Linked DNA regions of Blastopirellula marina. Each later gene encodes a partner of the first gene's protein in a complex. Links are inferred from orthologs where the notes say so. Each region holds a gene or a part of one and is shown on either strand. Other genes may lie near its edges.

Region 1 (15,219 bases):
TACGGAAATTCCTTCGCGTCTGGCCATGGAGGTCCGGGCACTCGTCAACAGATACCTCAGCCATACCCTGGGCAAGACACCCAGATTGAGAGAGTACCTGCAGATTCTCTCGATTTGAGTTTGGGTTGGACCACGCATAGGGCAAGGAAGTCCTCGATGATGAAAACCACCACGATCGTCACCCTCGGCATTTTGTCGACAGCGTCCGCCATCGGCTGTACCAATTTCGGCCAGCGCGATCCGGTTCCGCCGCCGACCGTCTTCAACCCAACTGGCAGCGAGGTCTCGCAAGTCAGCTACGAAGAAGAAGGGGTACAGCGTGGCCAGTCTCCAGAAGCGGGAGAAGCTACCGGCAACTCGTGGTGGGACCCGACTGGGGTTGGTGCCAAGACCTTAGAGGTGACGGGGAACACATCGGAAAACAAAGCCCTGGCCAAGAATCTGTTTAAGCAAGCGGAAACACTTTACGAACAAGGCATGGCCGCTGAAGGAAAAGAACGCGCCGCGAAGCTGAATGAAGCCGCTGGCCTGTTCAAACGAGCTGGGGTCTATGCTCCTGATTCCGCAATCGAGGAAGACTCGCTGATGTATGCCGGCGAGTGCTACTTCTTTCTCGATAACTACCCCGAAGCCACCAAGCAGTACGATCAGCTCGTTAAGAAGTATCAGAACTCGAAACACCTGGACGCCGTCGGTGCCCGACGCTTCAAATTGGCTCGCTATTGGCTCGATCGCCACTCCAAGGAACGTTCGTGGGCCATTCAGCCTAACTTCACCGACGAACAGCTTCCGCTGTTCGACCGCTTTGGCAACGCGATCAAACTGTTCGATCTGATTCGCCTGGACGATCCGACCGGCGACCTGGCAGACGATGCGACCCTGGCCGCCGCGAACGCGCACTTCCGTGAAGGTAATTTTGAATCGGCCGATCGCTTCTACACCGACCTGCGCGAAAACTTCCCCACCAGCGAACACCAGTTCACTGCTCATTACTTGGGTGTAGTCACAAAATTGAAGGTTTACCAAGGCCCCGAATACGACGGCAAGCCGCTGGAAGAGGCCGAGAAACTGTTGACGCGAATCAAGCGTCAGTTTCCCGACAAAACACAAGAAAACATGAAGGTCATCGAGAAGCTCGACTTCGATATTCGAGCCGCTCAAGCCGAACGCTTGTGGCAGAAAGCCGCGTTCTATGATGGTCGGGCCGAGTACCAGGGTGCTTACCATTATTACGCCCAGGTGATCGACAAATTCCCGAGTTCCAACATGGCCGAAGCGGCCAAGAAACGAATCGACGAGATTAAAGGACGTCCAGGTACTCCGGTACCTCCTGCCCAGTTCCTTTACGGTTGGCTGGAACGCAAAAAAGATTTGCCGATACCTTCGCAAACGCCGATCGAAAACATCGCCACTCGCGCGGATGACGATACGGAAACGCGGTAGGTTCCCTAAAGCGATAAGATTTCATGCGTCACTGCCTGACACCAACCCGATTTCTTCTTCTAGCCGCTGTGCTAATGCTAACGGCCGGGCAATTCGGTTGTGTGCATTATCAGATCGGGAATCGGAGTCTGTATCGCCCTGACATTCGCACAGTGCATGTCCCGATCTTCACGTCACTCACCTTTCGACGTGACCTGGGCGAACGCATCACGGAAGCAGTCATCAAAGAAATTGAATCTACGACGCCGTACAAAGTCGTCGATGCCCAGTCGGCCGACAGCGTGCTGCAAGGCAGCCTGGTTACCGAGAACAAGCTCGTGCAGGGGCAAAACACCCTGGATGATCCTCGCATTCTGCAAGAGAACTTTCAGATTCAATACCAGTGGATTGACCAGCGTGGGCAACTGGTTCGTCAGCCGGGGACGCTCGCGTTGGCTCCGGTCTTGATGAGCGAAACGATCACCGCCACCGGCGTTCTCTACCCGGAACCTGGACAATCGATGGTGACGGCACAACAAGAAGCGATCGACCAATTCGCAAGAGAAGTGGTTCGTCATATGCAGACCCCCTGGTAGAACCTGGGATACGTCGTCAATGACGCGTCTGCTAAAATCGAGGGATGAGATCCACACCCCATAGTACCAGTTTGGCGCAGCGTTATCCTTACCGGGCACTTGCCTGGCAACTTCGCACACGTACGTTGCGTTTCACGCGAACTCCCAAGCTGATGGGTATTCTGAACGTCACGCCTGATAGCTTTTCGGACGGGGGACAGTGGTTCGATCCGAAAGCCGCCATCGACCGGGCTCTCCAGATGGAAGCCGACGGCGCGGATATCCTCGATATCGGCGGCGAAAGCACTCGTCCTTATTCCGAACCGGTGACAACGCAAGAAGAACTCCGTCGTGTCATTCCTGTCATTCAAACGTTGGCCGAGTCGGTACGCATTCCCATTTCAGTGGATACCACCAAGGCCATCGTTGCCAAAGAAGCGATTGCCGCAGGTGCCGAGATTCTGAACGATGTCAGCGGACTGGAATTCGATCCTGAGATGATCCCGTTGGCAGTGAAAACAGGCGTGGGTATCTGTGCGATGCACATGCAAGGCAATCCGCAAACGATGCAGGACGCCCCCGAGTACGACGACGTGGTGCTGGACATCTTCGACTACCTGCAAGATCGATATCGTCAGCTACGGTACGCAGGCATCGAACGCGGCAAAATCTGTCTCGACCCCGGCATTGGCTTTGGCAAGACGCATCAGCACAACCTGGACCTGATGGCCCAGTGCGACGAATTCCACGCGCTCAACTGTCCGATTCTGGTCGGTCATTCACGTAAAGGCTTTCTGGCGAAGATTCTCGGCGATAAAGACAAAGACCGCACGCTGGCGACGGTCGGTTCCACGCTCACGCTCGCCCGGCTAGGGGTGCAAATCATTCGCGTACACGACGTCAAAGCCAATAAGGAAGCCTTGGACGCGTTTGTCGCGACCGGCGGAGTCGATGGTATCCCACGAGAATTGCCCGAAGACTAACCAACGCCCTCCCCTTCGATTACCGTAAACCATTTTCTATCAAATGGTTAGATCTCGCCGGCATCTCTCTCGGCACGAACCTTTCGCATTGACCCAATGTCCCATTCCAGAGATAATCTGAAATTGGACGAATTGTTTCTCAAGGTTTGAATAATGGCGATTGCTGACGATCTCGACTTAGCCACCTACTGCACAGAAACGGCTGAAAAAGCTCAGGCCGCGTCGCGTGTCCTGGGGACCGTTTCGGGTCAGGCCAAGAATGACTGGCTGCGTGCCTCGGCAGCTGCTCTGCGCAGCAGTTTCGAGAGCATCGCCGAGGCGAACGCCAAAGATATCGCTAACGCTCCGCAGTATGGCCTGACCGACGCCCAGATCGACCGGCTTCGCCTAACTAAGGATCGGGTCGAAGGGATTGCCGCGGCCCTGGAAGAGATCGCCATGTTCCCCGATCCGATCGGGGCCACGATCGAGTCGTCTGTTCGTCCCAACGGTTTGGCGATTCAAAAGATTCGCGTGCCGCTGGGGGTCGTGTTCTTCATTTACGAATCACGGCCGAATGTGACCGCCGATGCGGCTGCCATTTGTGTGAAGAGCGGCAACGCGGTGATCCTGCGTGGTGGCAAGGAAGCGATGCATTCGTCGCAGGCCATCGTCAGCATCCTGCAAGATCAAGCCGTGGAGTTTGGCATTCCTGCCGATGCGCTGCAATTAGTCTCCACCACCGATCGCGCAGCTGTTGGCCATTTCCTGAAACTCAACCAATACATCGATGTCGCGATTCCTCGCGGCGGCGAAGGTCTCATCCGCCGCGTCAGTGAAGAAGCGACCATGCCGGTCATCAAGCACTTTGCCGGTAATTGCCACGTTTACGTCGATCGAGCGGCCGATTTGGAGATGGCCGTGAAGATTACCTTCAACAGCAAGTGTCATCGCTATGGGGTCTGCAACGCAGCTGAATCCCTGGTAGTACATAATGACGTCGCCGAACAGTTCCTGCCGATGATCGCGGAAGCGTTCGCGAAGGAAGGGGTTGAGATGCGGGGGGACGCTAAGACTTGCTCCATCGTCTCGACAGCCAAACAGGCAACCGAAGAAGATTTTGGCGCGGAATTCCTGGGGCCGATCATTTCAGTGAAGGTCGTCGACAACATCGACGAGGCGATCGCCCACATCAACAAATACAGCTCGAAGCACACCGAATCGATCGTGACCGAGAACCTGGCCGCCAGCCGCAAGTTCTCGGCTCAGATCGATAGTTCAGCCGTGATGGTCAATGCGAGCACCCGTTTCAACGACGGTGGCGAGTTCGGCCTGGGTGCGGAAATCGGGATCAGCACCGACAAGTTCCACGCACGCGGCCCTTGCGGCATCGAGGCTCTCACGAGCTACAAATACATCGTCATGGGAGAAGGTCACGTTCGGAAATAGTTTCCGACGATGACAGGTTTCGTGAATCAAGGGAGTGATTCATGTCAGACAACGTACTGAGTCAGGCAGAAGTCGAGAGCCTTCTCAACGCGATGGAAACCAGCGCGGAACCGGCCAAGAGTCCGGTCGCACCGGTAGCCGATACCGGGTCGCCGTCGCGCGGCTTACGAGGGCGAGAGAAGGTGACCCCGTACGACTTCAAACGGCCCGAGCGAGTCGGCAAAGACCAAATGCGGGCCCTGCAGTCGATGCACGAAGGGTTCAGCCGAAACTTCGGCGCTGCCCTTTCGGCCCTCTTGCGATCGATCGTCGAGGTCAAGCTGACCAGCGTCGATCAGCTGACCTATAGCGAGTTCGTCTTCAGCCTGGAAAACCCCAGTTGCTTCAACCTCTTGGTTGCCGAGCCACTGGAAGGAAACCTGATTCTCGACATCAACCCGTCCATCCTGTATCCGATCATCGATCGTCTGCTGGGGGGCGGCAAAGAAAGTACGCCTGCGTCGCGGCGACCGCTGACCGAAATTGAACTCACACTCGTTTCGCGGATCTCGGATCTCTTCCTGATCGAGCTGAAGGATGCCTGGGAGAATGTTCTTCCGCTGAACCTGCGCGTCGTCCGTGTCGAAAGCAATCCTCAACTGGTTCAGATCGTACCGCCGAATGAAGTCGTGGTGCTGGTCAGCTTCGAGCTGGCCATTGGCGACGTGCGCGGGATGATCAACCTGTGTATCCCGTTCAACTCCATCGAACGAATCAGCAATAAGCTGACCGCCAATACCTGGTTTGCTTACGGTAGCAGCGAAGCAACCCCCGAATCGAAGGCCGCGTTGGGTGTACACCTCGATAAGGCCCAAGTCGGTCTCGATGTGATCCTGGCGGAAACCAATATCACGATGGAAGAGCTACTCGATCTGCGGGTCGGGGACGTGATCACCACTGAAAAAGACTCGCGTACGCCGCTACAGGTCAACGTGAACGGCACCCCAACGTTTCAAGCATTTGCCGGGGCGTTCAAGGGGCGTAAAGCAATTCAGATCGAACGTAGCTACGAACGGAAGAAGCCTGGTGCCTAAAATTATAGGCTCACACGCAGGATCAGGCTCAGAATCTCGATGGCGATTGCCCCTTTCGATCCTGGCTCGAAGTGCTTTTCTTTCGATAGGTTGACGAAGTGGCGAGCACAATCTTGCCGCAATGCTTCCAACTGACGATCAGGCTGAGCACACCAGGTGGCATTGAGACGCTCCAATGCGGTGACGTCTCCTTCTAAGGCCCGTTCGACCAGTACGAACAACTCGCCCCGATCGGTGTTCTCTTCCGGAATAACCAGTGGTGCCGCGGCGACCGGTGTCGGTTCCATCTCACGGTTCCGTTTCTTAGCAGACATCTCCACCCGCAGTCGATTGCCGACCGCGGAAAGGTCTTCCAATCGCGTTGTCAGAGGTACCTCGCCGATCATGCGAGCTGCTTCGTCCGGCTCGCGCTGGCATAACGCTACCTGAACCCATGTTGCCCACGGATGACGTGATGCTTCCGGCGTGCGAGCCGGTGAATCAAACTGGAATACGCTGCAACCTTCCTGACGTGCGGCCTTCTTTTGCTCTTCGAGATCGTTCGCCAGGCCAATCAGTTTGAAGTTGCGACGCGGTGAGTAACGCAGCCGAGTCGAGAACGAAAAGGAGGGGCGAATCGAAACGGGCAAGAGATTGAAGAAGACCGTCAGAAAACGATCGTTATAACCTCCAGTGAACATCAATTTCTTCGACGTCATCGCGTGGTGTGTCCAAGCGACGAGCGATTGCTGCTGAACCGGAGAATCGAAGAAGCGAATCAGTCCGGCATCGACAGGCCCTCCTGACGGCAGCATCCGCAGCGAGGGCAAGTCTGTAGGCAACTTGGCCCCTGGTCGAAGATCGTGAATCGCGAGTGCCGCCGACAACACCCGAAACGGATCGTTGTGAAACCTACGAAACGAATCGGCGTCGAGCACGAAACAGTGCGTGTAAACCTGGCGTCCACCCCGGCCACTGTACTCGGCTGAACCGAGTACCGTTCGCGACACACAAAACTTGTGGTCACCCAGCGGATGAAAATTCAAACTGACGTCCATGGGGTCGTCAGCGATCATCGAGTCGTGGGCAGGACCCCACACTGCCAGCTGGCGGGCATCTTCACTACTGATACCAGGACTCCAGGCAACCAGTTGGTAGCCATCTTTGGATGAAGTGCGAGCCGACGTAAAGATGGCCTGCTCGACGGCAATAGTTCCCGAGGAATGATTTTGCCGAGGAGGTGCGACTTGAAGATCTTTGGGAGAGAGCGGAGCCATGGTGGTGACCAACTAGATTTTGCGTACGAGCCATTCAAACGGTTCTACGATGCCGCGCGGCTCGATCCGCAGCGGTACGGCGGAAGTACCTTCCCCTGGCTCTTCGCGGAACCCGACCGAGCCAGCGACACCAGAGGCAAAGAATCCATAGTTAGTAAAACGTTGTTGAACCTGTTGCCACAGATTGGGCGTCTTCTCTTTGGCATACAGTTCAGGATTATCGAAACATGGTTCGCAGCGATCGGCCTTCGAGAAAACAATCGCAACCGGTCGCGTGCTTTTCCCGCGAGCCTTGCGGTTATCTTGCTCACTCAGATAGGTGATCAGCTTCATCAGGAAGTAATTCTGTTCGGCCCCACCTCGCTCGATTCGGTCGGTGTCGGCCAGCAGGATCACGGCCGAGCACTTTTCCAGGAAGGAGTGAATCGCCGGATAAGCGTTAGGGTGATCGATCTCTTCCAAGATCGCTTCCCCGGCCATGTCCGGCATGATCAGTTCCATGGGGTTCTTCTTCGAGTTCACCTTGGCCTGGCAGTGCACCCAGTTCCAGCGATCAGGTTCATTGGGGGTCTTCTCCGGAAACCGGCAACTCGAAAGCGCCATCATCGTGCGCTGCTGAAGCGTGATCGAGAACGCACCCCGGGCAAGCACTTGAACGCGGCCGTTTTGCCGGGTGAGCATATCCAACAGCATGCCCAGGTAAACGGTTTTACCTGCCGCTGCGGTACCCAAAACGGCAACCATTTGTGGGCGAACACCTTGGGTGCGTGCCTGGTGCGACAAGGCCAAAGGGGCGGCGCAGTGGCGACAAAGTTCGGTGTTGTAATTGTTATCGGTACCGCAGATGTAACATGCCAACGGCACAGCGCATTCCGCGAGTCGATACGAATCCATAGCTACGAGGACACGCTTGGTCATTGGGCCACCTCAGCATATTCTTGAGTCTCGACCTGGGCCGGGTGCTCCTCGGCTTGCATCGACTGGTCAGGGATCAGATCACAGATTCCAATAGCACAGCGAAACCCAAGGTTTCGTTTACGAGCGACGGCCTTGTCGCCACTTTGAAAATCGCACGTGGCCTGGGTCTCGAAATAGGTATCGAAAGCTCCGCCACGAATACTTCGCATCGAAGCATCGAGCACCAGTGGCGAAGCACTGGATTGCCAGGCACCGAAGCGACTGGAAGTCCATTCCCAGACGTTTCCAATCAGTTGATTAGCACCACCAACGCTCATGCCTTCGTCATACTTTTCGACGGGAACCGTGCCACCATGCCCACTGCCCCAGAGATTGCATTTGTTTTGATCGAATGCTTCGCCCCAGGGGAATTTGCGTTGAATTGGTCGCGCACCTGGCAGCGGCACCGGCCAGCTACCTGACTTGACCCACTCGGGATCCGTTGGCAAGCGTTTTCCGACCCATCGGGCATAGGCTGCGGCTTCATACCAACAGACGCCGACCACTGGATGTTGGGCTTGTCCCGAAAGGTATTTGCCGTTCTTCCAGAAGCGAGGGCCTGGTTCTCCGGTGAGATCAACAAAGTCAAGCAGTGCCGGAACAATCTCCGGATCCCAAAGCGAGATTTGTTCGTAACCGCCATTCTCGACAAATCGAAAGTATTCTTCGTTGGTAACCTGGTAGCGATCGAGATAGAAGCCTTCGACTTGCACAATGCGTCCGTCGAGATGATCCGGCAAATCGGGAGAACTGTTGGCTCCCTTGCCAACAATGGTTTCTCCACCTGGAACGAGCGTCATCGCGTCATCAAGCATCGCTTGAGCACGCTGCAATAGTTTAGGCGGAATGCTCTCGGCAATCTGAGGACGCAAAAGCAACGTGTAGCGTCCTTGGTCGAGCATTTTCCGAGCCAGGGATTGCGAGTCGTTCGCATTACCAGTGCTTGCTGTTGCCGCGACTTTGTGCGATGCCACCTTTTCAGGTGCCGCATGACTGGTAGCTGGTTGTGCGGAAAACTTCTGTGTGAATTGTCGATAGGCAAAGTAACCGCTGCCGATAGCAGAAAGAAGAACTGTCGTAGCCAGAGCCCAAGAGAAGCTGCCGAAGAGCCACGTTAGCGACATCAATACGACTACGCTTGCTACGCCGGCTCCCCCTACTACATAGCGATTCATGAAATGTGTCCTGAGTAGGAAACTGTGGGAAAAGGGTGCAAACTAACGACGCTGGCCGCGGCGTTTGTTCACGTCTCGTTGCAATTTGGCAAATTGCGCCATCACGGAATCGACAACGGTATTGTTGTTATTGGCTCGATATTCCACTTCGTCTCGGCAGACGGTCGCGGTCTCGCTGATGACAGAGGTATCGGCAAAGGACTGGGTTTGCGTTGTTTGGGCAGGTGTCGAGCTGCGACGTTCCAACAGAGAACGCATAGCCTGAAGCTCTTCCGACCAGGCAGTCTTTTGCTGGTTGAGTTCTTTGCGTTGTTGATCGATCGTCTCGGTCAACTGCATGGCGTGCCCGCGGGCCTGGTGCAGTTCTCCTTCCAGGGCCTGATTACGTTCGACAAGCGAATTGTGATCGGAATCTTCGCGGACAATCGTGTGGGCTTCGTCACGCCGCATCAGTTCCAGCTTCGTGGCCGCGAGTTCTCGGCGCAGCTGCTCTACCTCGGCCAGCAGATCCGAATCAGGCTGGTTAGGAGCATGTGCAGCTTGAAGCTGTTGCTCAAGTTCGGCGATACGTTGCTGGCTCGCGGGGTCGCTGGAGGGGGACTGTGCCGACTGAGTAAGTTGCTGACGAAGCTGCTCGATTTCGGCGTTGGCCTTGTTCAACGCTTCTTCTCGTTGGACAACTTGCTGAGAAAGTCGCAAGTTCTCCTGAGCAGCTTGTACCGATACTTCTGAAGTCTGATCGATTTCACGACGAGCCTTCATCAACTCAGTTGCGCGCGATTCTACCTCTTGCCCGAGGTTGGCAATCTCTCGAAGAAGTTGATCGATGAACTTCTCCAATTCGCCGTTATGATGGCGAAGCTGAGAGAGTGCCTGATCGAGCGGAGCGTAGTCGGGGCTCATTCCTAATGCTATTGCGTGAGCATTCACGTCAACCCTGCCTTCCGCCAGTCATTGGTGGGAACTCGGCCATGAATCACTGTCCGGATTGGACGCCGTGGGAAACGGGGCCAAATTTGAAATAAGTCGAAAAGGAAAACACGAGGGTTTCCCTGGAAAAGTTGGAAGGAAGCTGGTCTGGTTCACCAACCGCCATTGAAAACGTAGGTCGAAAGTGCCCCTGAGGCAAAAGAATCCCATGAAAATGCCAGCCATCTCCTTCTTGAACATCCAGTACGAAGGATCTAACGAGGCGAAATATGGGGAGAAAACAACCCAGTTGCCCATGAACGGAGAGATGTTAGGCTAAAAGAAAGTGTTTGCGCTCGCTGGGAATTGCGGGTATCGCGTGCGAATGATTCGCGCCTTATTGCCTACTGGATTAACGGAGTCACTCACCATGAATTACCTCACCAAGACCCTCCCAATGCTCGTGGCCGTTGCCGTTCTGCTGGTTTCCGCTGGCCAGGCGACTGCTGCGAACAAGAATCTGGAACCATCGTGCTGCGCCCCTGAGCCGCCGACTCCTTGCTGCTACGATCCGTGCTTTCACTACAAAACGCACAAACTGTTCGTGAAGAAGGCCTGTCCTTGCGATTGCTGCCCCCCAGTCGAGGCTGTTCTGCAGGTCGTTGACCCACGTTGCAACTGCTTCGTCGATGTGCCAATCTGCCTGCCAAGTTGCTGCACCGACTTGCCCACGATCGACAGTCGCTGTGGTCTTTTCCATCGCGGTATTGTCGAGTACGAGTGGTGCTGTGGCTTCAAAGTCAAGATGGTCTTCCGGCCCGGTGGACATGTCGACGTTCACTACTACGGCTTGTAAGCCATAAACTTTCACGCACGTCGGTGTGTGCAAGTCAAACGGATAAAAGGATCATCAGGGCACCTTATCGAGGTGCCCTGTTTCTTTTGTTGTTACCAGGATGTTTGCAACGGTTAGAACGTTGACCAATTGATTTTGCCGCTTCATACTGAAGCACGACAGACACCACCCCCAGCATGCATAGGCCCGATTGTGTCCAAGAAGCGGCGAAGCAACAAGAAGTTGTCGCGTTCTGAGGTCCATCCACCTCCGAGCGAACCTCAATCCATTGAATCGCTGACGGTCTTTTGGAGCTTGTGTATCTTTGCGACCTTGGTGCTGGTTATTGTCTTTATGCTTCTCCGAGCTTCCGTAGCACTGTGGCAGCCAGCCGAGGACACCAATAATACATGGACTGGTTTTGCCAATCTGCTGCTCTTTTCGGCAATCGTCAGCGGCAGCATCGGTGGCATATTGACTCCGATCGTTCAGTCGCAACGCAAGCGCCGGGCACCCAAATCACTTCAGTTTGCCGCTGTAGCCATTGCCATTTCTCCGTGGATTTTGCTGGCACTGTTGGCTGCCCGCTCTTGATGCGAAACTAGTTCAACCTCTCGGCGCATCGCCCCCTACGCCTCATTTCGATAGCAACACAAGCGAAAGGATCGGTCTGAATGGACCCTCGTTTTGAAAAACTCGCCAAGGTAATCGTTCAATACTCTGGCCGCGTGCAGCCAGGGCAACTCGTGCGGATCACAGGAGCAACTGTCACCGAACCTCTGATGATCGCCGTGTATCGAGAAGTCGTCCGTGCTGGTGCCCATCCCGAAATCTCGATCGTGCCAGATGAGTGCAAGCGGATCATGCTCGAAGAAGGTTCAGACGAACAACTTTCGTATGAGAACCCTCTACTACTGCACGCCGTCGATACGATCGATTGCTCGATCGGAATATGGGGCCAGAAGAACTCCAAGGCTCTCTCTTCCATCTCACCACAGAAGAGCGCCCTACAGAGCCAGGCTCGCAAGACGTATTTCAACAAGTTTCTCGGTCGTGCCGCCGATGGTTCGTTGAATTGGGTCGGTACACAATTCCCTTGTGAATCCTCCGCACAAGATGCCGAGATGTCGCTGTCTGAATACGAAGACTTCGTCTTTCGAGGGGGTTTTCTCAATGAAGACGACCCGGTCGCTCTGTGGAAGAAACTAAGCATCCAGCAGCAAAAGCTGGCCGATTTCCTGATGACCAAAAAAGAGATTCGGTTTGTTACGCCTCAGGGAACGGACCTGACGCTGGGCGTCGAAGGACGCAAGTGGATCAACTGCGATGGGCACGAAAACTTCCCAGACGGCGAAGTCTTCACCGGCCCCATCGAGACGGCCACGCAGGGGATCGTCAAATACAGTTTCCCGGCCGTGCATGGTGGCCGCGAATCAGACGGTATCGAACTGACTTTCCGCGATGGACGCGTTGTCGAAGCGAAGGCATCCAAGGGAGAAGACTTCCTGATTGCCATGCTCGATCAAGATGCTGGCGCGCGTGTGCTAGGCGAAATTGCCATCGGCACGAACTACGCGATTCAGGAGTATTCCAGGAATACCTTGTTCGACGAAAAGATCGGCGGCACCTTCCATGCCGCCGTCGGAACTGCCTATCCTGAGTCAGGCGGCACGAATGAGTCGGGCCTGCATTGGGATATGGTTTGCGACCTCCGCCAAGGTGGGCAGATATTCGTCGACGGAGAGTTGATCAGCGAGAATGGACGCTTCCTGAACCCAGAATTCCCTCAGCCGTTGACTTAGTCAGCGGCTACGAAAATGGGGGGCGTATGATCCCTTCGTCACGAAGCGGATTGCAGTACAGAATCCGCTTGAGTAGTTCGGGATTTCCCGACTCATCGGCGGGGCGATCGTAGTGCCAATCTCGATGCGTGGGAATGTAACGCTCGTCAAAGGGCCAGCCGTGAAACGGCCCGAAACCGAGATGGTCTGTCAGTTTCTCCGAGTTCATCGCGACATTGCCGGCCCGCGGAGGAACGGGACCAGCTTCGATCCGCATACAGCCCATGAGCAGTTCTGGATCGTAGCCCCCAACTCGATTAACGATTTGGGCAATCTCGTAAAGACTCAGCCGCACAGGTCCTCCGGCATGATAGATCCCCGGCATGTCTCGCGAGAGAATCTCCTCGAATGCCAGGTTCATGCAGTCGGTGTAGGTAGGCGTGCGAACCTCGTCGAAATAGAGCGTCGCAGGACGGTTCTTTTTGAAACGGGACTGAATCCAGTCGATCGCACCAGCGTGGCCATTGAAACTGACTCCCATCGGCAACGAAATCCTCAAAATCGTTGCATCTGGTCGTATCAAAGATACCAGGCTTTCAGCGGCCGCCATCGTTTTACCGTAGACCGTTACCGGATCGGTTGAGTCGGTCTCGAGCATACTCCCCTCGCCAGAATCGCCGCTAAAGACCAGGTCGATCGAAAGATGGATCAGGCGAGTATCGGTACCCTCGAGAATATGAAGGAGGTTCCGGGTCCCTTCCAGATTGATCCGCCAAGCCATGGCGGGATCTAATTCGCACGACTTGAGGGCACAGCTACCGGCACAGTGCAGCACCGACTTGAACTGATACTCGTCAAACAGGCGTTTGAGGGCATCGATGTCTTCCATATCGCATGGAATGATCTGCTCACCTTCCAGCCGCCAGTTGTCGGTAGGGCGAATCCCTACCACATGTTGTGGAAATTTGTGTCGGAAGTGATACAGCGCGTTGTAACCGGGCACTCCGGGAACGCCAGTAATTAACAAAGGAAGTCCGATAGACATGGCCGCTCATCATTGCCTTGCGCGAAAGATGCAGTGCTCCCGGCACGGCATCTTTTGAATTTGCATGGGTTTTCTGCAATCTCGAATCACGTAGTCGATTTACAGTCCCCCCACCTACAGAGGAAGCGATTGCTCGCATATTCCGCATGGTAAGAATTTCCGGCAGATTCGATAGCCCTGATATGGGGTCAGGTACCCAGCAATACCTGTAAAGCCAGGTTTTACTCGGTATAAACCGATCTTTTCGGTTTCGCTGATCTCTCAGACTTACGTTTAAAACCATGCTCGAACATGGGTTATGACCTAAGTTTGAAAAAGGTGTGTCCAAGACCGCCTGAGTCAGATCGCCCGAAATGCTTATAGGAAATTCCCCCATGTCGTTGCCCCCCGCAGCTCTTGCACTCACCGGTAACACGGTAGGTACGTTCGTACCTGCGGTTCGTCACCGTCTGAAGCAAATGAGCACGGAACTCCGAAACTACTTCGGTACCTCATTCTGTTTGAGGGACGGAAGTACAGGCGAGTTAATGCTGGCTTCTGACGATCGCATCCTGGGAGACGACTCACTGCTTGCTTCGCTCTGTCCTGGTCTCCAGCGCGAAGGTACCGCCGCAATTGTTTCGGAAGAGAAAGGCTGCGCCGTCCTGGCCATTCCGCTTCGTGACGGAGTGAGCACTTACATTGCAACGGCCCCATTTCGCCTGGCGATCTCTGGCAGCGCAACGCCCGAATTCAGCAAGCTTTCTCAGGTGCTGGGCTGTTCTCTCAAAGAATCCAAGCAATGGTACCAGGCCCAATCCGAATGGACCGTTCCAGCTCTCGAACGCATGGCCGCCATCGTGGTTAGCAAGATCGCGTCCGATTCGGAAATTGAACGCCTGACCGAAGAGATCGACAAAGTCTCGGATAGCTTGTCGTCGACCTACGAAGAAATCAGTCTGCTTTACGGCCTCACCCAGAACCTTCGAATTTCCAGCAGCGATTCGCAGCTTGGTGATCTGGCACTCAACTGGTTGCTCGAAGTCATTCCATGTCGCGGGCTTTCGATCCTGTATCAACAGCCTGGACGACGCGGCGGTCAGAACGAGTCTTCTGGCTCGCAGTACGAACCGCACCTGCTTTCTGTCGGAGAATGCTCTGTCGATGCTCAGATGCTTTCGCATCTGGTGAAGAAACTGAATCTGAATGAAAAGCGATCGGCATTCGTCGCGAATCAACGTATTACCGAGCGTCCCGACTGGCCCTGCCCCGAGATCCGCCAGATTATCGCGGTTCCGTTGGTTGAAGGTGACAACATCTTCGGATGGCTGTTTGCCGTCAATCACAACGAAGACAAAGGATTCGGCACGGTCGAAGCAAGCCTACTTAGCAGCGTTGGGACAATCCTTGGTATTCACAGCGGAAATATCGAACTGTATCGCCGCCAGTCCGAGTTCGTTACCAGCGTGGTTCGCGCCTTGACCTCGGCGATTGACGCCAAAGACCCATACACATGCGGTCATAGCGATCGTGTTGCCCGACTTGCCGTTCGCCTGGCACAAGAGATGGGTCTGGACAGCGAGACCCTCAACTTGATGTACATGGCCGGGCTGTTGCACGACGTCGGTAAGATCGGCATCGACGATAGTGTCCTTCGCAAGCCAGGCCGCCTAACGGACGAAGAATACGAACACATCAAGCTTCACCCGGAACTGGGCTGCAATATCCTTTCGGGATTGAAGCAATTAGAAGCCGTGCTCCCCGTTGTTCTGCACCACCACGAACAATGGGACGGTAAGGG
Region 2 (15,158 bases), on another replicon or contig:
TACCTTGCTTCATCCCTCTCGGGTTGGGCCGTAGAGTCAACCTAGTTTGCCACCGAGATTGTGCTTCATGCGCTAACTATGCGGTTTAGGGGAACATGCACAGCAAGCATTTCGCGGATCGGATCGGAGCACGCCAATGGGATGATCGGTTCGGGCAAGAGAACCAGGCCAAGTGACGCTGGCAGGGGGTTCGGTCAGAGCGTGTGCTAGTCCTGCTCGTCCGTTTCCCAGTTGTTGGGAATCGGACGCACGGGGCCTTCCAGCGAAAGAGGACGCGCGATGCGGAGATCTTCTTCCAGGGCCTTGGGAATATTGGCTTCCTGGTCCATGACATCAGGCGGGATGCCGGTTGGTGGCGGAATCGGTATCGGCTTGCCAACCTTGGTCGGCAGCGGACGCGGGATGTCGTCGTAGGAGGTCACCGGCTGCGCGAAGACCGGTCGCGTGGGGACCGGGTGGAACTTCGAGTGGGGCGGAATTACCGGGGCTACCGACGGTGTGTGCTCTTTGCTGTGCAGCCAGGTCTTCCAGCGATGATGAAAGTTGAAGCCGGCCATGAAGCTGGGCGGGCAGAACTCGTCCATGATCGTTGCCGGTTCCGCTTTGGGAGCTGCTAGCGTGGGTGGTTCTTCCGCGTAGGTCGTATCGCAGGCAATCGGCATAGCTGGCGTGGGGAACTGGGCATCGTCGTAGCGCACCGATACGCAGCCGCCTGACAGCAGCAACGCAAAGGTGAGAACGAGAGCCAGCTTCCAATTCAACCGCATTGCCCAAGGATCCAGTGGCAGACCGTGTTAACGAACGGACTCCTACGATAGAGGAGTGCATTCTCATGTATCGGTGTGTGCGATTGGAATCTTTTGCGTAATCGGCAAAGTTTACCAGTTGTGAGTCTTGTCCCCTCGTCCCTGCGGGGAGATGGCGAAGCTGGTACCCTGCGGTGTATCAATGTGGGCGTTTGAAGTGGTGGCAACGGGTAGCTAGGGGACTTGGCGGAGAGATTACAACCGACGGAGGTGGAAGCCTCCGTCGACATCGATGCGTTGGCCGGTGCTGAAGGGGAAGTAGTCGGCACAGATGGCCGAGACGGCCTTGGCGACGTCTTCCGGCTGGCCCCAGCGTTTGATGGGGGTGAGCCCTTCGGCGATCTGTTTGTCGTATTTCTCTTTCACCGGGCCGGTCATGTCGGTGGCGATCACGCCAGGGCAGACCTCGAAGACCTGGATGTTTTCGTTCCCCAGCCGATCGGCGAAGAGCTGGGTCATCATCGCGAGCCCTGCCTTGGCGATACAGTAGTCGGCCCGGTTCGGGCTGCTCGCGTACGACGAAAGCGACGACAGGTTGATGATCTTGCCGCGCGGAATCGTGCCGTCTTCAATTTCCGCTAGCATGCACTTGGCGGCATCTTGCGTCAGGAAGAACGGTCCCTTCAGGTTCGTGCCCAGCACCAGGTCCCAGTTTTCCGAAGTGGCTTCCAGAATATCGAGCCGCCCTGGCGAGGTGATGCCAGCATTGTTGACCAGCACATCCAGGCGATTCCATTTAGCCAGTGTGTCTTGAATGAGTTGTGATCGTCCCTGCTCGGAGGAAACATTGGCCTGCACGGCGATCGCCTCGCCCCCGGCGTCTTCGATGCCAGCCACGACGTGCATGGCGGCATCGGGGTTCGAGTTATAGTTCACCGTGACGCAGTATCCATCGGCGGCCAACTGCTCGGCAATGGCCCGGCCAATACCACGGGAGCTGCCAGTGACAATCGCAACACGTTTCGACATGGGGCTTACTCTCAGGAGAAAGAAACTTCAGCGGCAGTCTTCAAGCTAGGTAGGGCGGCGGGTGCTGTCAACGCAAGGGGAAGCAGGCACGAACGCGGCTTCGCCCTTCTCCGCTTCCACCAGGCATAAAAAAACGCGGCGAGGATTCTTCGTGAATCGCTCGCCGCGTCGGTGGAGGCGACCTCTGGAGCAAATGACCCAAGCTCCAGAGGTCTAACCGGAAGCCCTCTGTGAAGCACTTGCCAAGACGGCCGACCCAGTAGCCGTATACCTTGACAAGCATGAGCTTCAGCCCAGGAGGGGGGCAGGCAGTTCCCGCAAACTACCAAGTGACAAAGGACTTCCGATGTCCGTTTCCTGTGACCTCGTCGCCGTTGTTTCAGCGACGGGGGAGTAAATACGAAATCCCAAGGACCGTGTCACGACCGATTTAGAAAATTTTTTTGGTAGCTAAGCATTGGCGAATTGGTCAGATGGGGCCTGAAGTGGGAAGTTGGCCGTCGATCGGCGCTTGACGGTCGCCCCTTGGGGCTGATGGGGGAATTAAGATCAACGTCGTTGTCGACTACCAGTCTATTACTGGATCATCATCTCTTCTTCGTCGTTGGCACTCAGTTGGATTTCGCCGGCGTCTTCCAGGCGGCGGACGATGTCGACGATCTGCTGTTGAACCGCTTCGACTTCCGATAGTTTGACCGATCCGAGGAAGTCCATTTCTTCCAGCAGCATTTCGCCGGCTCGCTTGGACATGTTGCCGACCACTTTGTCGCGCAGGTCTTGGCTGGCACCTTTGAGGGCCATCGCCCACTGCGAGGTCTCGACGTTCTTGAGCACCGCCTGAATGTCTTTGTCCATCAGCTTCTGGATGTCGTCGAAGACGAACATCAAGCGGCGGATTTCTTCGACCAGGTCGGGGTCTTCCTGCGAGAGGTTTTCGAGCAAGGCCTTGCCGGTGCTGCGATCGGTCACGTTGAGGATCTCGGCCACGCTGGGGATACCGCCTGCGTTTTCAAACGACTGGCTCATCACGCTGGCCATTCGATCTTCCAGGCCGCGTTCGACCTCGCGGATCACCTCGGGGTTGGTTTGCCCCATGTTGGCAATCCGGCGGATGACCGATAGCTGGCGTTCCGCTGGCAGACCGGCGATCAGCTCTGCCCCGTACGATGCTGGCAGATGCGAAAGAATCAAAGCGATGGTCTGAGGGTGCTCGTCCACAATGAAGGTGAGCAGGTTCTGGCTATCGACTTTCCGCAGGAAGCCGAAGGGAACCGATTCGACCGACTGGCGAACGTTATCGAGCGTTTCGGTGGCGTTCTTCCCCAGGGCCTTGGTAACGAGCGACTTGGCCAGGCTGATCCCGCCGCCGCCGCCACCGAGTTGGTTGGGGTTTTGTTCGGCGAACGCGAGAATGGCCGTTTCTTGTTCTTTTCCGTCGAGATTGTCGAGCTGAGCGATCTCGATGCAGACCAGTTCGACCTGCTTGGGCGTCAGCTTCCCCATCAGCTTGGCCGCTTCATCCTCAGGCAACGACATCAAAATAATCGCTGCCTTGCGGAGCGAAGGATTCGAGAAGTGCTGGCTGGGATCGCGTTTGCTCATGGCTGCGGAAAGCGTTAACGGCTAAGGCTTAATGTCGTAGGCTGGGTCGAGACCCAGCGGTGGTGAATCGGTTGTGGTGTTTTGCTGGGTCGCGGCCCATCCTACGCATGAACACAACCGGTCATCCTCGTTTATCGACATGTTCGACTTTGACGATTAGCGAAATTTGGACGGCTGGTTAGTGCTAGCGAGGCTGGTCTGCTGTCAAGAAACGCAAATGGCGACGAGAACGCGTGTTCTGGCCGCCAGTAGAGTTCCTTCGCCTGGCGAAGGAACGGTTGGAATTGGATGACCCTTTAGATCATCGCGTGCACAGGCGTGAAGCCAACTTTCAGAGCCATCGGGCCCCAGGGGCAAGCGAACGTCACGGCGATGGGCTTCACCTGCGAAGGGAAGCGAATGTCGGGAGGGTGCCCCAGCACGACGTTGGGCAGGCTGATCGAGAGGTTCAGTTCTTCGAGTTCTGCTTTGGCCGAGCCAGCGACCATGTTGGCGATTTCGCCGACGGCATCGATGACGTCTTCGTTCAGGCCGTCGAATTCACTGGGTTCCATCATCAGCATCGCGGCGGCACCCTGGATGGCGACTTCTCGCGACAGGCTCACGACGACCGAGCCTTGGGCACGACCGGAAAGGCCGATCACACCGCTGATCTCGTACTTGTCACTGACCTGGTCGGCCATGCACAGCTTGTCTCGTTTGATGGTACAGCCCAACATGGTGTCGAAGGTGACAAGCGTGGAGCGGATGAACGGATTGATGTATTCGACCTGCATGTGAGCACCGATGGCTAGGTGGCGACGTTGAAGCGACATGGATGTCATTCCTGGCTACGACTTCAACGCCAAGCGTGAAGCCTTCCTGGCTTGGAAGACTTCAAAAAATAGAACGCGGTCCCGGTCGGTCAAACCAAAATTCTTACCGTACAAACGGTTTGTGCCGTTTTATGGACTTCATGTCCCCATTCGGTGAATTGTCTTACGGTTGGGCACGTTTATGCAGGTTGCCTGGTAACGATTGGGGCGATTTTGCCGGCACCTGGGCCTAGGAGAATTCGCAGTAACCCCACTGACCGTAATTTTCGTCAACGCCAACACGCAAGACTTCGGGTTTCCACTCAAGCTTCTGCTGAAGCGTGGCCAGTAGCTGCTGGCCGATCCACTGGGCCAGCAGCTCGGTGGTCGTGTTAGGGATGTCCAGCAGAATGCATTCCTCTTTGGGAAAGACCCACCGGCGTTCCTCGAACGTGGCGGTCACTTCCTGGGCGTCGCTGGTCACGTGGATCGCCGGGTGCCTGGTGGGCAGCAGCATCCGGTGGTCGAGCCCGGTGACGATCTCTTGCAGCGAGTCGCGCAGTGCGATGAAATCGACCACATAGTGATTATCGTCCAAGGGGCCGTGCAGTTCGACCTCGACGCGGTAGTTGTGCCCGTGGATTCGCTCGCAGATATTGCCGCCGAACGTGATGAAGTGCCCGGCACTGAAGACGAGGTGATCTTTGGTTAGCTTGACCCAATGACGGACAGGCATGAGCGGGGGCTCCCTGGGGAAAATCAATTAGACAAACGGGGCGACAATCGTTTTCTGCCGGAGGCAAACGAACAGCCCCGCCGCGATCAGGTCGGCGGTGGTGCCGGGGTTTCGCTTGTGGCCGTTGCATCGCAGCCAGAAATCGAGATTGCCCAGCTGCTGCATGTAATCATCTTCCATCGGTGGGCCGGCGTCGATGACACGCTTCGCCAGCATGGTACTCTGCAGGGCCGTTTCGTCCCCATTTTTACGGGCAATCAGTGTATCGGGCATCTGAGCCATCAGGCAGACATGCGTATGGACAATCCGCTGGCTTAGGGGAAGATGCTTGTGAGTTGTATCGGTCAAAAGCGGCACGACCTGGTCGAACAAATCGGCCAGGCTAGTCGTGTATTGCCGGGCAATCGAATCACGATCGGCGGCCAGTTTCATCGCGTCCAGGATGTGCGGCGGTGCGCTGCCGGCGATGTCATGCTCGGCGGAAGTATTCATGCCGCCGGGCTTGGCCAGATTGATTGCCGCATAGATATCGGCGGCATCCTGGGCTGTCGAGTTCTCGATCGCTGCGGCAGCGTCTTGCTGCAAGTTGGCGGCGTCCTGGGGCATCGCCAAAGGAGCCATCAAGAGGAGCATGCCGAGGTTGGTGTTCGTGCGGGTCATACGCGACGTTGCGGCGACACTTTGCAGGATAAGCTGCCCGAGCGAGAGAGACGGGGCCTGATCGAAGACCGGACCGATGGCGATCGCACTGGCGAGAAAGTCTTGCAGCGTGACGTCTTCAAAGTCGGCGCTGCGATGCACGTTGCCAGGCTTGGGGGCACATACTTCCAGCGTACATGCCAGCGATGCCAACTGGCCAATGGTAAGTCCTTGCGGTGCGTTCATCGCGGCGTCTCGGCTGCGACGGGCGTCGGGGCCTGCTTCAGGAAATCACGCAGCAGCGGCTCGATGCGTTCGCTGGCGTCTTCCACAACGTAGTGCCCTGCATCGTTGAAAATGGTGCCCCTGGCGGTCGGCCAGATCGTTTGGAATCGGTCCAGGCACTCCAGCCGGAAACACCAGTCTTTGCCTCCCCAAATCAGTTGAATGGGAAGATGCGACAAGCTGGGCAGTTCTTGCTCGATTCGCTCGAGCACGGCATACGTGGGGTGGCTCTTGGAAAGAGGAATATCCTGCACGAAGCGCGCGGTCGCGATGCGGTTGGCGTAGTTGTCGTACGGGGCAATGTAGCCGGCACGCACGTCGGGCGTGAAGCGTTCTGGCTTTTCGGTGGCCATGGTCAATGCGGGCCGAGCGAAGGCATTGAATGTACGAACCATCCAGGGGCCGAACATAGGTATGCGGCACGCACGAATGCGCAGCGGACAATACGGTGGGGGAAACGCGGCTGTGTTGAACAGCACTAGCCGGGCAAACCGCTCGGGTCGAGCCAATGCCGCACCCAGCCCAATGGCTCCGCCCCAGTCGTGTACCAGCAGATTGATATTCGTCAGGTCGAGGTGGTCGATCAGGGCCACCAGGTTGTCGATATGCTGCTGGAGACGGTAGTTGTACTGCTGCGGTTTGTCACTAGGCCCGCACCCGATGTGATCGACGGCCACCATGCGGTGGGAATCGCGAAACTGGGTAACGATGTTTCGCCAGTAGAACGACCAGGTCGGGTTGCCGTGCACCATCAGCATGGGCTCGCCGGAACCTTCGTCGACGTAGTGCATCCGCGCATCAGGCAGCGTCAGGTAATGCGACGAAAACGGGTACAACTTGCGCCAGTCGGCCGACGATGACATAGTCTGATGGAGTCTCGCTGGAGGATCGAAACTCCTAGTTTACCGGGTCACGCCAACATAACTAGACCGCTAAGTTCTGGTCAAACAACCTTGAATCTGGTCCCCTCGCCACCGTCTGCGGGGGAGAGGGTTAGGGTAAGGGGGCCGATTTCGAGCGTGGGGTATGCGCAGCGTCAACGAATTGCACCAGGCGTGAGGCTCGCACGGGAACCGCACGCCCAAGAAGACTTGGGACGTGGCACCCGGTGGGCATAACCAAGGCATTACGGCGCGTTGGCCATCTTGGCTCGTTTTTGCCAGAAATCACGGGCATCGCGCTGCAAGTCGATGATTTCGTTTCGCTGGTCTCCATCAGGCAGATCGATGTTCATGGCCCGGCGAAAGACCCAGTCGCGGAAGAATTCGGCGGCCGATTTGCTGATTCGCGGCTGGCCGTTGGCTTCGACGTAGAACGGAGCGGTCGTGGCGTATTGAAAGTAGCCAGCTTCCTGGGTGACGACGCGCACCAGGAACCAGCCCGAATCGGTAAACGTCACCGGCGGCAGCACCCCGCGGCGATCCTTGTACTCGTCGAGCGAGATTTCCAGGTCCTTTTCGCCATTTTTGATCACTTCCAGGTAGGCGATCGTCTGCCGGGTTGCCAGGCTCAAAGCGATTTGAAACTCGTGCTTTTCGCCGATATTGATCGGGAAAACGTGCCCTGGCGGGTATCCTTCGACGGTCGCCCTGAGCAGCGGTCCATTGGTGACGAAAACATTTCCGGCATCGACTGCATCCCACCACGCATCCGGCGAGAAATTGCCGTCGACCTTGGCGTAAACACGATCCAGACGCGACGATTTGCCTTCTTCATTGGTCCCGTTCGCGGCCGCAGGTGTGATACGAATGCCGGTTTCCAGCAACTTGTAGTAGACATCGAGGGCCAGGCGGGCCTTGCCGGTGACGTCTCCTTTACGAATTTCTGCCGCCTGGTCGGCCAACGGGTGTTTGGCACCGAACTGGTAGGCTTCGATTTCCGGTCCCAGGATGCAGACCGAATTGAGCAAGTCATGGGCGATCCACAGCGGCAGATCAGGTTCCAGCGGACTGGCAGCGGAGACGTGGGCCGAACCCAGGTCCCCCTGGAAAAACGTTGCCGCCGGGTATTCTGGCTGAAGTCGCTGCACCGGCAGAGGCTCTTTCATGCGGGCAAACCAAAGCTTGCCCCCTGCCCTGGCGTCTTCTCCTCCCATCTCCCACAGCGAACGAAAGGCCCCGAATTCATTGAGGGGTGAGGTGATCGGCTTGCCGGCCCAAGGATTGATTTGGTTGTTCCAGGTAATGTGATTGCCCAGCACCAGATCGTCGGCCAGCATGATCGTTTCCAGGTCGTTGGTACGGCCGGATAATGCCATGTTACCGGGGTACCAGCCTTCGTTTTTCATGTCGATAAAACGTTTGAGCTCGATCGTGCGGCTGTCAGCATCGCCAGAATTGAGGATGAAATTCCCTTCCATGAAGGGATATTCGGGGCCGGCATCGAGCCGGAATTGGTACTGTCCCGGCCTGAGCTTCATTTTCAAGCTGCCGGTAAAGTAGGCTGTCCCATCGATCATCAACGCCCCGTCGATCCGCTGGGGGGCATTGCGCGAGTTGGTAATGCGAATCTTGGCCGAGCAGGGCAACTGTGTTTGGGCGTCGACCACGCGCAGCTCGTATTCAGCATAGGCACCCAGCACGGTGGCCGGTGCTGCCAAGAGGATGAGCAGCAAGATGACGCGAACGGCGGCGAATATATGGGATAAATGCATAGCGGCGGAAGTTTCCGGAAACCAGTGCGTGTGTTTGCCGGGCAAATCTGGGATAATCGGCCGCTCTCCCCAGAGCGGCTTCCAAGTATAGAATAGCTTGCAGAAGTCACACGCCTTATTACGATTCCTAACCCTCTCCCTTCAAGGGAAAGGGAATAGGGTTGTTGTTGGAAGTTGTTTTCAGGAAACCAGTTAGACGAAAAACAAGAAGTTCATGGCTGACGATTACTACAAGATTCTGGGTGTCTCACGATCCGCTACGCCGGAAGAGATCCGCAAGGCCTATAAGAAAATGGCCCAGAAGTATCATCCGGACCTCAACCCGGACGATAAAGCGGCTCATACGAAGTTCAAAGAGATTCAGAACGCCTACGATGTGATCGGCGACGCTGAAAAGCGGAAGAAATACGACCAGTTCGGCAGCAATTTCGAGAACATGGGAGCCGGCCCTGGTCCTGGTGGCGGCGGTCCTGGCGGTTTTCATCAATGGCGCTCCGCTGGCGGCGGCCCCGGTGGTGGGCAGTTTGAGTTCGACCTCGGAGATCTTTTCGGTGGCGGCGGTGGGCCAGACCTCTCGGACATTTTTGGTGGCATGGGGGGCGGCGGTGGCGGCGGTCGTCGACGTCATGCCCAGCCGGTGCGTGGTAACGACATTCAGCACGACGTGACCGTTCCCTTCAAGCAAGCCATGGAAGGGGGCGAGATCAACCTGAACGTCCGCCGGCCTGGTGGCGAGATGGAACGGCTGACGGCCAAGATTCCTCCTGGCATTGAAGACGGCAAGAAGATCCGTCTTCGCGGCCAAGGGGACCCCGGCCCCAACGGTGGGCCGGCCGGCGACCTGTTGATTCGGATCCATGTCCAGGCTCACAAATACTTCAAACGCAACGGCAAAGACCTGGAAGTCACCGTACCGGTCTCGTTGGCCGAGGCCATGCTGGGTGGTTCGATCGATGTCCCGACACCAGGGGGTACCGTGACCATGAAGATCCCGGCCGGTAGTTCCAGCGGAAAGCGGCTTCGTGTGCGCGGCCAGGGCGTGCCAGCGACCTCGGGGGATGCGGGGGACTTGTACGTTGTTTTGCAGATTGCCCTGCCTGAGAAACCGACCGAAGAGTTGAAGCAGGCCGTCGAGAAGTTCGCCGAAGATCACGCGGAAGATCCCCGCAAGGACCTTAGCTGGTAGCGGAAAGGAAAGCGAGTGACGGAGAAGTCTCATCGGTTTCCGCCTCAGCTACGTCTGAAGACCCCAACCGAGTTCGACGCGGTGTTCACACGCCGCGCCTCGGCTGGTAACGGCTGGTTGGTGGTGTACGCCGCCAAGAATTCGCTCGGCGTGTGCCGCATGGGGCTGGTCGTTGCGAAAAAGAAGATCGGCAACGCGGTCCAGCGCAATCGCTGGAAGCGGCGTCTGCGCGAGGCGTTTCGGCTCAACCGCGAAAAACTTCCCAGCGGGTTCGATTTCGTCGTGCTGCCACAATCGAAGAAGCATCCGAGCTTCGAGGAACTCGAAAATGGCCTGGTGCAGTTGGCGCATCGCGCTGCCAGAAAGTGGAAGCGAAATCACAGCCAGCAGACCCCACCGACGGAAGGCCAGCCTCCGGGAGGAAGGCCGCGCGGATGATCTACCTACGATTCCTTTACCAGGGCTGGCAAGCACTGCTGTCCGAGGTGATGATCTTCGCCGTGCGGTGCTATCAGTACACGCTCAGTCCTTGGATCGGACAGTCGTGCCGCTTCTACCCAACGTGCAGCAACTACTTTATTGGTGCCGTGCGAAAGTATGGCCCTATTTCGGGGGCCCTGCGCGGCGCGTACCGGATTTTGCGCTGTAACCCCTTCTGTAAAAGCGGCTTCGACCCGCCGTAAGCCTAAACCGAATGGGAAATTGCTCTTGATCGTGCTATCAGATTTTCCTACTCTTTGCCGCATCTAGATCCGGGGGAAGGGAATTCTTCGGACTACTACCGTAGGTTTTTGACGGACCAGCAATCCAATGCCACGGCACGGACGCTCTCATACGGCTTACCTTTTTTCGACACTTGGCCTGATCGCGGTTGGGGTTATCCTCACCTCGGGGTGTACTGCCCCGTGGACCAGCGACAGTGGTTCGTCGATGAGCTATCTCAATCCCTGGTCTAGCGACGACAAGGAAAAAGACGAGCCTTCGCACGACTGGGAAAAGATCCGGACCGTCGGGGATCTGACCGTTCCTGGTGGCATGAACAACGCCAAGATCAAAGGGGTGACGCTCGTCACGGGGCTTCATGGCACCGGTAGCGATCCTCCACCTTCGCAGGCCCGCGATCTTTTGCTCAACGAAATGCGAGTCCTGCAAGTCGATCAACCACAACAGTGGCTGGCCTCGCCGCATACGGCTTTGGTCATGATGGAAGCGATCATTCCACCAGGAGCACGCAAAGGGGATACAATCGACGTCGTCGTCTTCGCCCCGCCCGAGACCGATACGACCAGCCTGGAAAACGGCTATTCGCCATCAACCCGAATGTCGGAAATGGCCTTCCTGGGTGGCCGAGCACGCAAAGGCAACGACATCGCGATGGCCTCGGGACCAGTCGTATTGGACAGCGTGATCGAAGGAAACAGCAGCAAGGCAAACATGCGACGCGGCCACATCCTGGGTGGAGCTGTAATGTTGGAAGAACGCCCGCTGGCACTCGGCCTGATCGAAGGAGAGGTCTCGATCGCTGCGAGTGCCTCGATCGGTGCCGCGATCAACAACCGCTTCCACATGTACCGCGAAGGGACCAAGCAAGGGGTCGCCACGCCGATGACCGACAAGTTGATCACGCTGGACATTCACCCGCGTTACAAAGACAGTATTTCGCGTTACGTACGGGTCATTCGCTTCATCCCGCTTTCGCGATCGACGGAATTCCGTCAACGCTACCTGGCCGAGTGTGAAGCCGAATTGCTGGAAGAATCAACCGCTCAGGCAGGTGCGCTCAAGCTGGAAGCAATTGGCAAAGAAGCGATCCCATCGCTGAAGAAGGGGCTCGAATCGCAAAACGAATTGGTTCGTTTTTGCTCGGCGGAAGCCTTGGCTTACCTGAACGATTCGGCCTGTATCGAGCCTCTTACCGAGGCGGCCCGCACCAACAACGGCTTCCGTTTTCGTGCGTTGCAAGCGCTTGGCTCGTTTGACGACTTGGATGTGATCGACAGCCTGGAAGGCCTGCTGCACGAAGAAAGTGCCGAAGCTCGCTATGGTGCTTTCGATCAGCTGAAGAAGCGATCGAATCAGTTGCCATCGATCGCTGGCGAACTGTTGGATAACCATGTGCAGTTGCATCACGTGCGATCGGCATCCTCGCCGATGGTTCACTTCCGTTTGAAGGACCGGCCTGAAATTGCCATCTTCGGGACCGACGTGCGTCTTAACGGCGATGTGGCCTTCGTCGGGCAGAATGGTCTCACGATCCGCTCGTCTGGGCATCGTAAGGTCACCGTTACCCGCTTCCAGCCAGGGGGTGGCGAGCTGGATAAGGAATGCTCGAACGACCTGAAGGAAGTCATCAAGGCCCTCACCGAGATCGAGTGTGGCTATGGCGAGATCGTCCGAAATATCTTCGCCCTGCGTAACGAGGGGTACCTGACCGCTCGTGTCGAGGTGAATGCGATGCCGCGTCCTGACCGCAATTATGTCCGCTCGGAAGAGCTGATGGCCCAGGAGTCGGACGAGGACGAAAACCTCACGGATAACTTCTCCCAGTCGTCAGAATCTGCCAAAACCGAAGAGTCTTCCGAAGTAACCACCTACGCGGAAGGGGATGACACCTTGATCCCGTCGTTCGATTAGAGGACTCTGGAGTGTTTATCCACTGTGTCCCTTTAATCTGCCCCTGGGTCGGAGCCGAATATGCTGAAAGCCTTAGAGCTTCACGGCTTTAAGAGTTTTGCCGACAAGACTCGTCTGGAATTCCCCGCGGGAATTACGGTCGTTGTCGGCCCCAACGGTTCCGGCAAATCGAATATCGTCGATGCGATCAAGTGGGTTCTCGGGGAACAGAGTGCCAAGAGCCTGCGTGGCAAGGAGATGGCCGACGTCATCTTCAAAGGCTCTAGCGCCCATGGCCGTAAGCCGATGAACGCCGCCGAGGCGACCATCATCTTCGATAACGCCGAAGGGACCTTGCCGATCGATGCCCCCGAAGTCCACGTCACGCGGCGTGTGTTTCGTAGTGGTGAAGGCGAGTATCTCATCAATCGGCATCCCTGCCGCCTGCGTGACGTGAAGGACCTGTGCCGCGGAACCGGTATCGGCACCGACGCCTACAGCATCATCGAGCAGGGAAAGGTCGATACGCTGCTCCAGGCATCGCCGCGCGATCGCCGAGCCGTGTTTGAAGAAGCCGCCGGTATCAGCCGCTTCAAGGCTAAGAAGCTGGAGACGCAGCGGCGGCTCGACCGGGTTGACCAGAACCTGGTGCGGCTGTCGGACATCGTTGAAGAAGTTGGCTCCCGCTATCGCAGCATCAAAGCCCAGGCCGGCAAAGCTCAGAAGTACCGCGAATACACCGAGCGACTGCAGCTGCTGCGCACCGTCGTGGGAATGGAGGACTGGAACAGCCTGTCGGTCCGGGTCGAGCAGTATTCGAGTGAACTCGAAGCGCTTCGTAAAGATCAAGCCAATGCTCAGGAAGTCATCTCGACGGCGGAAGCTGGCCTCGAAGGAGCGGAAGCGAAGCTGTTCGAGATGCAGGCCGGCCTGACGCAGAAGGAAGAGCAGCACGCCAAGCTCGCCCAGCGGCTGGCTACCCTGCACTCTTCGTCGGGCATGCAGTATCGGCTGCTGAAGGATCTAGAGCAGGAATCGACGTCGTTGTCGGTGAGCCTGGTCCGTAACTTCGGTTCATTGCGGGCGCTGACCACCGACTTTTCGACTTCGCAGCACGATCTTTCTAAAGCGAAGACGCAACGCGACGTCGTTTCGGCCGACCTGGAAAGTGTCGAGGCGGCTACCCAGGAAGTACAGACCGAGATCGAAGCCAGACGCGAGCAAGGGGAAGCCAACCGGCAGCAGCACCTGGAACTGCTGCGGCATGTCTCGACGCTCGACAACGCCTTGGGTGCGGTGAAGGCCCGCATCGAGAGCGATCAGAACCAGTTGGAAGCGATTGAAAAGAGCATCGAGCGCGACGAGACGCGTCTGGGAGAGCATCGTAGCGAGCTCGCTCAGTTGACTCAGGACGAAGGGGGCCTGATCGAGCACCTCTCGACCGCCCAGGCCGACGTGACCGATGCGAAGGGTTCGCTGCGGAAGCAGGAACTGGAAGCGAAAGACATTCAAGCCGACCTCGATGCCCTGTCCCGCCGCCGAGCCGTAGCCGCGGAACGTGCCTCGGTGCTGGATGAACTGGAACGCACCAGCGAAGGGGTGAACTCTGGCGTCAAAGAAATCTTGTCCCGAGCACGCGTCGAACGGCTACCGCTGTTTCAGTCGGTGATCGGCCTGGTGGCCGACGTGGTGCGTGTCGATGTTGAATATGCCCGGCTGATTGAAATCGCCCTGGGGGATTCGGCCCAGCTGGTGATTCTGGAAAACGGCGAGCTACTGCAGCAAGTGCTTGAGCGAGAAGTGATCTTCCCTGGCCGTGTTGGCCTGCTCGATATGCAGTCACTACCGGCTCGCGATAATGCAGAGCCGCCTGGGCTGCGGCACGAACCGGGCGTGATGGGGAATGCCCTCGACTTTGTCGAAGCGGAAGACGAATTCCAACCGGTGGCGTCGTTCCTGCTGGGTGGCATCTGGTTCGTCGACAATGCCCGCAGTGCGCTGGAACTGAAGAAGCGTTACAAGCAGCCGCTTCGCTTTGTTACGCGCGACGGCGAGATGCTGGAAGCGGACGGCCGCGTTTATGCCGGGCCCACGACCAATATCGGTGGTATTATCTCGCGGCGAAGCGAACTGCGAGCCCTGCGCAATGAAGTCGACAAGCTGCAGCAGGCCCTCGAGAAAAAGCAAGCGATCCTGGAAGAAGTTCAGACCGCCGTTGCCCAGCAGAAGCAAGCCTTGGAAGACCTGGTCGGTCAGCAGCAAGAGGCCTCGTCGGTGCTGACTGAGCACCGGTTGGTGAAGCAGCGGCTTGAGTCACGCATTACCGATGCCGACAGCGAACTAGCCAAGCGTGTCGAACAGCGCGAAACGATTACCGTTCGCATCGAGAACGACCAGAAGCAGTTGGCCGAGAAAGAACAAGAGCTCACGTCGACCCGAGAAACGATCGCCCAGCTCGAACGCGACAGCGAAGGCCTGACGCAGGTTCTCGGCGAACTGGAAGCGAGCCTGAGCGATAGCCGCAGCCAGATCACCGGCCTAAAGGTGGAACTGGCCCGAGCCGAGCAGCAGGTCGAAGCTCACCAGGCCAGCAGCGAGCGGCTGCAAGCGAACCTCGACGAACGCAAGGCGGCCATCCAAGAGATTCACGCCTCGATCGACCAGAATCGTACCAAGCTCGAGAATCAGCAGTTGGAAATCTTACGGGCAACTAGCGAGTACGCCTCGGCGATGCTGCAATTGACCGAGTCGCAGGAACAACTGACAACCGAGCGGGCAGCCCGGAAAGAACTGGAGAAAGCGAAGTCAGAGCACACGGCCCGCCTGGTCGAGGCCCGTCAGAAGCAGCGTACGGCCGACGATCAACTGCACCGCA

Evidence for each region.
Region 2: the proteins of fliM (region 1) and fliG are in contact, whole or in part, in a crystal structure (PDB 4QRM), measured with the Thermotoga maritima proteins. The link is inferred for Blastopirellula marina from one-to-one orthologs. Residues at the interface, in WP_004081085.1 of Thermotoga maritima: Tyr124, Leu127, Asp128, Ile130, Met131, Gly132, Gly133, Pro134, Glu136, Pro139, Arg141, Thr144, Glu145, Ile146, Glu147, Ser149, Ile150, Lys153; in WP_004082903.1 of Thermotoga maritima: Phe122, Ser125, Glu126, His127, Pro128, Gln129, Thr130, Val133, Glu157, Arg161, Leu164, Leu165, Arg167, Ser169, Glu171, Val172, Glu175, Ile176, Asn179, Lys182.

What each region holds. Positions count from the first base shown.
Region 1 is NZ_PUIA01000014.1:86,131-101,349, reverse strand. The notes cover bases 3,545-6,465. They hold fliM (flagellar motor switch protein FliM), read left to right. Parts: upstream 3,545-4,449; coding sequence 4,450-5,481; downstream 5,482-6,465. Other genes in these bases: C5Y96_RS01745 (hypothetical protein), read right to left, coding at 5,484-6,465; C5Y96_RS01755 (glutamate-5-semialdehyde dehydrogenase), read left to right, coding at 3,545-4,408. Outside these bases: DNA repair protein RecO, read left to right, coding at 1-118; C5Y96_RS01770 (tetratricopeptide repeat protein), read left to right, coding at 157-1,443; LPS assembly lipoprotein LptE, read left to right, coding at 1,467-2,018; folP (dihydropteroate synthase), read left to right, coding at 2,063-2,980; more of C5Y96_RS01755, read left to right, coding at 3,134-3,544; more of C5Y96_RS01745, read right to left, coding at 6,466-6,737; C5Y96_RS01740 (TRAFAC clade GTPase domain-containing protein), read right to left, coding at 6,750-7,655; C5Y96_RS01735 (formylglycine-generating enzyme family protein), read right to left, coding at 7,652-8,869; C5Y96_RS01730 (hypothetical protein), read right to left, coding at 8,912-9,772; C5Y96_RS01725 (hypothetical protein), read left to right, coding at 10,209-10,634; C5Y96_RS01720 (hypothetical protein), read left to right, coding at 10,857-11,207; C5Y96_RS01715 (aminopeptidase), read left to right, coding at 11,288-12,415; C5Y96_RS01710 (SDR family oxidoreductase), read right to left, coding at 12,423-13,439; C5Y96_RS01705 (HD-GYP domain-containing protein), read left to right, coding at 13,814-15,219. UniProt on the Bacillus subtilis protein: One of the proteins that forms a switch complex that is proposed to be located at the base of the basal body.
Region 2 is NZ_PUIA01000035.1:333,121-348,278, reverse strand. The notes cover bases 1,365-4,224. They hold fliG (flagellar motor switch protein FliG), read right to left. Parts: upstream 3,378-4,224; coding sequence 2,352-3,377; downstream 1,365-2,351. Other genes in these bases: C5Y96_RS11315 (chemotaxis protein CheX), read right to left, coding at 3,674-4,192; C5Y96_RS11325 (3-ketoacyl-ACP reductase), read right to left, coding at 1,365-1,775. Also shown: C5Y96_RS11330 (hypothetical protein), read right to left, coding at 207-767; more of C5Y96_RS11325, read right to left, coding at 1,002-1,364; C5Y96_RS11310 (6-pyruvoyl trahydropterin synthase family protein), read right to left, coding at 4,422-4,907; C5Y96_RS11305 (triphosphoribosyl-dephospho-CoA synthase), read right to left, coding at 4,935-5,792; C5Y96_RS11300 (alpha/beta fold hydrolase), read right to left, coding at 5,789-6,694; C5Y96_RS11295 (hypothetical protein), read right to left, coding at 6,958-8,484; C5Y96_RS11290 (DnaJ C-terminal domain-containing protein), read left to right, coding at 8,699-9,670; rnpA (ribonuclease P protein component), read left to right, coding at 9,686-10,108; membrane protein insertion efficiency factor YidD, read left to right, coding at 10,105-10,353; C5Y96_RS11275 (flagellar basal body P-ring protein FlgI), read left to right, coding at 10,481-12,304; chromosome segregation protein SMC, read left to right, coding at 12,365-15,158. UniProt on the Bacillus subtilis protein: One of the proteins that forms a switch complex that is proposed to be located at the base of the basal body.